2 regions of the Cobetia sp. MC34 genome follow, and region 1 is predicted to be linked to the other one. Evidence: riboswitches for the same ligand, from Rfam matches in the RefSeq annotation. Region 1 holds a riboswitch; the other holds the start of a gene.

The links. A riboswitch is a leader RNA that binds a small molecule or an ion and turns the genes downstream of it on or off. The one in region 1 is predicted to bind thiamine pyrophosphate.
Region 2: linked by a shared signal. The riboswitch ahead of IZU87_RS09240 (ABC transporter ATP-binding protein) and the one ahead of thiC (phosphomethylpyrimidine synthase ThiC) in region 1 are both predicted to bind thiamine pyrophosphate.

Annotation. Positions count from the first base shown of each region.
Region 1 covers NZ_JADPPY010000011.1:101,424-105,382, forward strand. Annotated here, with positions in the region: gene IZU87_RS08300 (TIGR04282 family arsenosugar biosynthesis glycosyltransferase) at 1-442, shown strand, start outside; TPP riboswitch at 640-766, shown strand; gene tenA (thiaminase II) at 913-1,572, shown strand; TPP riboswitch at 1,732-1,872, shown strand; gene thiC (phosphomethylpyrimidine synthase ThiC) at 1,999-3,959, shown strand, end outside.
Region 2 covers NZ_JADPPY010000013.1:74,690-78,648, reverse strand. Annotated here, with positions in the region: gene IZU87_RS09250 (potassium/proton antiporter) at 1-535, opposite strand, end outside; gene IZU87_RS09245 (phosphotransferase family protein) at 673-1,638, opposite strand; TPP riboswitch at 1,816-1,929, shown strand; gene IZU87_RS09240 (ABC transporter ATP-binding protein) at 1,988-2,740, shown strand; gene IZU87_RS09235 (ABC transporter permease) at 2,737-3,504, shown strand; gene IZU87_RS09230 (ABC transporter substrate-binding protein) at 3,676-3,959, shown strand, end outside.

The sequences.
Region 1 (3,959 bases):
AGCCCGGCTGCGAAGCGTTGTCGATGCCTCTGCCGACCTCACCTTCGAGGTACAGCCGCAGGGGGAGCTCGGTGAGCGAATGTCCCGGGCCATGGCCCGACATCTGCCCGAGGGGCCGGTATTGCTGATGGGCTCCGACCTGCCGGCACTGGACAGCCAGCGCCTGCGCGAGGCAGCCCACAGACTGCGCACTCACGACGCGGTGCTGCAGCCCACCGACGATGGCGGCTATGGCTTGATCGGCCTCAAGGCGCCCTGCCCGCAAGCCTTTCTGCTGCCCCGCTGGAGTCATGCCCATGTCTGCCGGGACACCCTGGCGTTGCTGGCACGGGCCGGGAGAACGGCCGCTTGCCTGCCGACCAGCTGGGATGTCGATGAGCCGCGTGACCTTGCGCGCCTGTCGCGCCACCTGCCGGCGCTCATGGCCGACCTTGCCGCTTGAGACTTTCCATGAACCCGCTCACGGCTTTCTACAAACCCGCTTGAGGCTCATCACAAGCCCGTCTGAGGCTCTTTATAAGCCCGCTTGAGGCTCTTCACACGTTCGGCATGCCTCCCAAAGTCGTATGCATTTTTGCTCACACTGCCCTTCTTCTGCGCCGCAGGGCTGTTACACTCGATGCATCGTGACTCATATGTCACAGCTTGACGGGGTGCCGGTAAGACCGGCTGAGATGTCATGCGCAGGCGATGTCCTTGCGTGAATGACGATCCCGCCGAACCTGATCCGGCTAGTACCGGCGTAGGGATCAAGCGCGAAGCGATGCCACTCGATATCGTCACCACTTTCTCACGGTGACTGTCGGCACCTCCCCCGCTTTTCCCCTGCTCCTGTTCCGGTACTGGCCACGCTTGCGCCAGAGACCTGCCGCCACATCACGGGTCGTCAGCACGCTCACCGAGGGATGCGTCATGCCTAGTTTCAACGACCTGACCAGTGCCTGCGCCGAGGAATGGCGTGACTATCTCGAGCACGACTTCGTTCGCCAGCTGGGCGAAGGTCGTCTGCCGGAGGAGTCCTTCCGCCATTACCTGCAGCAGGACTACCTGTTCCTGATCCACTTCGCGCGTGCCTGGGCGCTGGCCGCCTACAAGAGCCGCACCCTCGCGGAGCTGCGTCAGGCCACGGCCAGTCTCGACACCATCCTCAATACCGAGCTCGATCTGCATATCGGCTACTGCAGCGAGTGGGGCATCAGCGAGGATGACCTGAGCGAGCTGCCGGAATCCCGCGCCACCCTGGCCTATACCCGTTACGTGCTCGATTGCGGCCAGCGCGGCGACCTGCTCGATCTGCACGTGGCGCTCGCGCCCTGCCTGATCGGCTACGGCGAGATCGCCGAGTGGCTGCTCGATCAGGACACCACCGAGATCGAGAACAACCCATACGCGGACTGGATCGCGATGTACTCAAGCGATGACTTCAAGGAAGCCGTCGAAGCCGAGCGCGAATGGCTGGATGCACGACTCTCGGAGGTCTCGGAGCGTCGATTGGGTGAACTGGTCGATGTCTTCCGGGACGCCACGCGACTCGAGATCGACTTCTGGCAGATGGGCCTCGATCGCGCTTGAGTCATGACAGACTGACGTCCCGGCGCTCGCCATGAGCCGCTCGGGATGGCGCCATCCCCATGGATGGCACGACTGACAGGCCAACAGAGCCTGGATGCGAGAATGCTCCCCGTGGCAAGCCTGACGCTTCGGGCAACACCCTCTCGCATTGAAATCTGCACACGCTTGACGGGGTGCCGGTGGAACCGGCTGAGATCCTGCATGCATGCTTCGCCGCCCTGACGCGCGAGCTTGCCAGCAAGGGGTCCCGTGGAACCTGAACCGGTTAGGACCGGCGTAGGAATCAAGCTGATGGCCAGCCGCTGCGCGCGGCCGCCTCGCTCCCGGGCCACCTGCTGGCAAGGAGTCGGCGACGACCATCCTCTCCCTGCGCACGGTCTTCCCATGATGACGTCAGCCGTGACGTCGCCCTTTGAGGAGACCTGCATGAGCTCTGCCCCGACGACACAAGACCCGCAAGCCACCAACGCCGCCGAGTCACCTCTCGCCTCGCAGCCTGAGTCTGCCCCCAAGGTACGCGCGCGTGCCGGTCGCAAGGATGGCAGCCGCCACCTCGCCAGCGAAGCACAGGTCGACGCCGCCGCCATCGCGCCGCTGAGCGGCTCGCGCAAGATCTATATCGAAGGCTCCCGCTCGGACATCCGCGTGCCCATGCGCGAGATCGGCTGCTCGCCGACCCAGACCTCCAGCGGCCTGGAAGAGAACCCGCCTATCGTCGTCTACGATACCTCCGGCCCCTATACCGATCCGGCGGTCGAGATCGATATCCGCCGGGGTCTGGCGCCGCTGCGCGAGCAGTGGATCGAGGAGCGCGGTGATACCGAACAGCTCAATCAGCTGAGCAGTGAATATGGCCGCGTGCGCCAGGCCGACCTGCGCCTGTCGTCACTGCGCTTCGAGCTGGACCATCGCCCGCGTCGTGCCCTGCCGGGCAAGAATGTCACCCAGCTGCACTATGCGCGCCAGGGCATCATCACCCCGGAGATGGAATACATCGCGATTCGCGAGAATCAGCGACGTATCGCGCTGCGTGAGGAATATCAGGGCAGCGAATCCGTCGAGAGCATTCTGGGCCATCAGCACCCAGGCCACAGCTTCGGCGCCAACCTGCCCGACGAGATCACCGCCGAATTCGTGCGTGAGGAAGTCGCACGCGGCCGCGCCATCATTCCCGCCAACATCAATCACCCGGAAAGCGAGCCGATGATCATCGGCCGCAACTTCCTGGTGAAGGTCAACGGCAACCTGGGCAACTCGGCGGTCACCTCCTCCATCGAGGAAGAGGTCGACAAGATGACCTGGGCGATCCGCTGGGGTTCCGACACCGTGATGGACCTCTCGACCGGCGCCAACATCCACGAGACCCGTGAATGGATTCTGCGCAATTCTCCCGTGCCCATCGGCACGGTGCCGATCTATCAGGCGCTGGAGAAGGTCGATGGCGTGGCCGAGAACCTCGACTGGGAGATCTTCCGCGACACGCTGATCGAGCAGGCCGAGCAAGGCGTCGACTACTTCACCATCCACGCCGGCGTCCTGCTGCGCTATGTGCCGCTGACCGCCAGCCGCGTGACCGGCATCGTCTCGCGCGGCGGCTCGATCATGGCCAAGTGGTGTCTGGCGCATCACGAGGAAAGCTTCCTCTATCGCCACTTCGAGGACATCTGCGAGATCTGCAAGGCCTACGACATCAGCCTGTCACTGGGCGATGGCCTGCGCCCGGGCTCCGTGGCCGATGCCAATGACGCCGCCCAGTTCGGTGAGCTCGAGACGCTCGGCGAGCTGACGAAGATCGCCTGGCAGCACGATGTCCAGGTCATGATCGAAGGCCCGGGTCACGTGCCGATGCACCTGATCAAGGAAAACATGGACAAGCAGCTCAGCGAGTGTGACGAGGCGCCCTTCTACACCCTCGGCCCGCTGACCACCGACATCGCCCCGGGCTACGACCACATCACCTCCGGCATCGGCGCCGCGATGATCGGCTGGTTCGGCTGCGCCATGCTCTGCTACGTGACCCCCAAGGAGCACCTGGGCCTGCCCAACAAGGACGACGTCAAGACCGGCATCATCACCTACAAGATCGCCGCGCATGCCGCCGATCTGGCCAAGGGCCACCCGGGCGCGCAACGCCGTGACAATGCGCTCTCCAAGGCGCGCTTCGAGTTCCGCTGGGAAGACCAGTTCAATCTGGGCCTGGACCCGGACACCGCGCGCAGCTTCCACGACGAGACGCTGCCCAAGGACTCGGCCAAGGTCGCCCACTTCTGCTCCATGTGCGGGCCGAAGTTCTGCTCGATGAAGATCACCCAGGAAGTGCGTGATTACGCCAATGAGCATGGCCTGACCGGCGATGCCGACAGCGTGATGGCCGGCATGCAGGAGCA
Region 2 (3,959 bases), on a different contig from region 1:
CGGTCAGGATCTCGGCCAGCGTGATGGTCAGGAAGATCGCCATCGGGTCGTTGGTGCCGGACTCGATTTCCAGCGTCGCACCGACACGCTCATTGAGGTGAACGCCCTGACCGCCCAGCAGCGAGAAGACCGCCGCGGCATCGGTGGAGCCGACGATGGCCCCGACCAGCAGGCCTTCGATCAGGGTGAGATCAAACAGCCACATGGCCAGAAGGCCCACCAGGCCGCTGGTCATGAAGACCCCGACGGTGGCCAGCACCAGTGCCGGTTTCAGGCCAGCACGAAACGTGGACAGCCGCGTGCGCAGGCCGCCATCGAGCAGGATGAGCGCCAGCGCCAGGTTACCGATCATGTAAGCGGATGAGGCGTCGTCGAACTGGATGCCCAGTACGCCATCTTCACCCGCCAGCATGCCAAGGCCGAGGAACAGCAGTAGCAGCGGCATGCCAAGACGCGCCGAGACGCGGCTGGCCAACACGCTCAAGGCGATCAGCGTGCCTGCCAGCAAGAAATAATAATTCAGGTTCTCTACCACGAGTGCTCCCCCGCCAAGCCCTACATCAGATCTCGAGTGACGTCCATGACGACTCACCCACAGTATTCCATGTTAGCGATGGGGCTGCAGAGAAATTTCACACCTTTCATGTACTTGCAGCGTGCAGCACGCGGATTTCACGCCAGGCTGCGCGGCGAGACCCAGGCAGGGGCTGCCGCAAGCTCAGCATAGGACCGCGGACCGAAGGCCTCCATCGCCCACAACAGCGCACGACACAGCTCACGCTGGCCATCGAGATCGATCATGCGCCCATGGCGCGAATAGCCCTTCATGAAGGCCTGACGCTGCTCCGGCGTTTCCAGCAGCAACTCCACCAGCGCCCAGTCGAACTCGATCGGCGCCCACACCAGCGCTTCCCAATCGCTCCATACCCAGCCAGTGGCGGCGCACAGATATTGATCGGCGCGCATGTCCGGCAGACACCACACCGCGCGAGTCGGTGCCGGGAAGGTGCGCTTGAGCAGCGTGCCAAGCTCCGCGCGACGCGGGTGATGGGCGAGAAAGCGCGTGACGCGGGTATTCCAGTGCAATAACGGCATCGACTGCGCCAGCGGCTGACCGAAGCCCGACACCGTATCCTGATGCAGGCGACCGAGCTGGTCGCCGAGCAGCTCACAGAAGGTGATGCTGAGATCACTCGGCTGCCCGCTGGACCACGGCAGGTGCCAGATGGGCGCGCCATCGAGACGCCCCAGAAAGGTCAGGGGCAGTGGCGGAATCGGCAGACGCGCGGGCAAGGCGCCCGCCAGTCGCGTCAGGCCCTCCGGCGTCGCCCAGCGATCTGCGCCGAAGACCCCGCGCATGGCGCGCCAGAAGGGGTCATGGTCTGGGCCGGTGCGCGCCAGCTTGATGAGGCCGGGCGTGCCGCCACGCTGGCGCCATAGCCAGTTGGCGCTATCCGGCCAGGCGAGTGCCAGCGGTTCGAGCGGTTGGCCCAGATAGGTCGAGAGCCGTCGGGTCAGTGACTCCTCGGGCCAGCCCCTGGGCACGGGACGCGGCTCGCCCACGGCCTCAGCCGTGCTCGGCCGCCGTGGGGGAACGGGATAACTGGAACAGGTCGAGAGATCCGGTGTGTCGGGCATGATGATCTCCTTGGGCTACACGTCTTGTTACAGTAATCCTCAGCATACCCAAGGCGTGGCACATCGGCATAGTCCGTTTCGCACGCCACCTCTGCCCTGCCCACCTGACCCGCCCACCTGACCCGCCCCCTGACCCGCGTCGGACAAGACACCGGCAAGACAGTGACGTTACACTGTCGGCCTGGATGGGGGTGCCCGAGGATGGGCTGAGAGCCGCAGCGATACGTCGCGCGACAACCCCTGGAACCTGATCCGGTTGATACCGGCGGAGGGAATCCCCGACGCGCGCCCTGCACGGCGCGTCACCTGCTTCCTCCTGCCGGCACGCCGCCTGACCACGGAATTGCCTGTGTCGCTGGGACTCACCCTCAACAACGCACGAATCGATTACGCCGGCCACACGCTGTTCCGCGATATCTCCGCGCGTCTGGAAGCCGGTAGCTGGACGGCACTGCTGGGGCGCTCCGGCTGCGGCAAGAGTTCGCTGCTGCGCCTGCTGGCCGGTCTGGAGATGTCAGACCTCCACCAGCTCGACCTCGCCACCGATGACGGACAGCCGCTGACCGACCGCGTGGCCTGGATGGCGCAGCAGGACCTGCTGCTGCCGTGGCGGCGCGTCATCGACAACCTGTGGCTGGGCGATGACCTGCGCCGGCGGCCGCGCAATCGCGAACTTGCCCATGAACTGCTGGCCGCGGTCGGGCTTGAGGGCCGTGAGCAGGCCTGGCCGGACGCCCTCTCCGGCGGTCAGCGCCAGCGCGTCGCCCTCGCCCGCACGCTCTACCAGCAGGCGCCGGTCGTGATGATGGACGAGCCGTTCTCGGCGGTGGATGCCATCACCCGTCTGGAGCTGCACGATCTGGCCAGCCGCCTGCTCAAGGGCCGCACCGTCCTGATGGTGACCCATGACCCGCTGGAGGCATTGCGCCTCGCCGATCAACTGCTGGTGCTGCGCCCGTCGAGCCTCCCGGGCCACGGCGCCGAGCTGGAACGCCTGCCGGGGCTTGGCGCCGCACGCCCGGTGCCGCTGGATGACCCGGCCCTGCCACCGGCGCAGGCGCAACTGATCGCCCGCCTGCGTGATAGCGAGGAGGCCGCATGAAACGTCTGCACGCCATGCGTCACCTCGTCATCAGCGCGCTGCTCCTGCTGGGGCTTTGGCAGCTGATCATTGCCGTCACCGCCGTACCGCCCTACATTCTGCCCACGCCGCAGGCCGTGCTCGAGGTGCTGATCCAGAAGGCGCCGCTGCTGGCCCATCACGCTGGCGTCACCATCAGCGAGATACTGGCCGGGCTGGTGCTGGGCATTCTGCTCGGCCTTGCCACCGCGCTGGCGCTGGCCTTCATTCCCCGCCTGCGCCGCACGCTGCTGCCGATGCTGCTGATCAGCCAGGTGATACCGCTGTTCGCGATCGCGCCGCTACTGGTGCTGTGGCTCGGCTATGACATGCTGTCCAAGGTGGTGATGGCGACGCTGATCATCTACTTCCCGGTCGCCTCCACCGGCTACGACGGCCTGCGTCAGACCCAGCAGGGCTGGCTGGATCTTGCCCATACCCTGGGCGCCAGTCCATGGCGCCGACTGATCCACATCCAGTTGCCCGCCGCGCTGCCGGCACTGGCCTCCGGCATTCGCATGGCCGCGACCGCCGCCCCCATCGGCGCCGTCATCGGGGAATGGGCCGGTGCCAGTCAGGGGCTGGGCTATCTGATGCTCAACGCCAACGCGCGCATGGAGATCGACCTGATGTTCGCCGCCCTGCTGGTGCTGGTCGCCTTCTCCCTGCTGCTCTATTTCTCGCTGGATGCGCTGCTGCGCGCCCTGATGCCCTGGCACCGCGACCGACTGACACGCCTGAGCTGAGGCGTTCAGGGCTCCGGGCAGACACTGCATGACCGCATGACCGCATGACCGCAAGATCGCAAAATCGCGTTACCGAAAGACGCAACGACGCTCGACACAAATTGCATGAGCCTGACGACTGCCGCCCACGAACGGCAGCACCACTACCCTGTGATCACAAGGAACTCCGCCATGTCTCTTTCGTCATCGGCGCCACGGCGCAAAACGCAGCCGACACGCTCACCGCGAGCCTCACTGCTGTCCACCGCCTTCGCCACCCTGCTGACCACGCTGTGTCTGAGCAGCCTGCCAGCCACCGCCATGTCGGCCCACGCCGCCGACGCAGAACCCGCCACCAGCACCCAGTCAGCGCCGGAAATCGTCGCTCAGCAGGCCGAAGTCGGAGTGAACGGCGACTCGGCCGCCTCCGCGCCGGTGGCAAGCCAGGAAGCCGTCGAAGCGACCGCCGGCGCCGC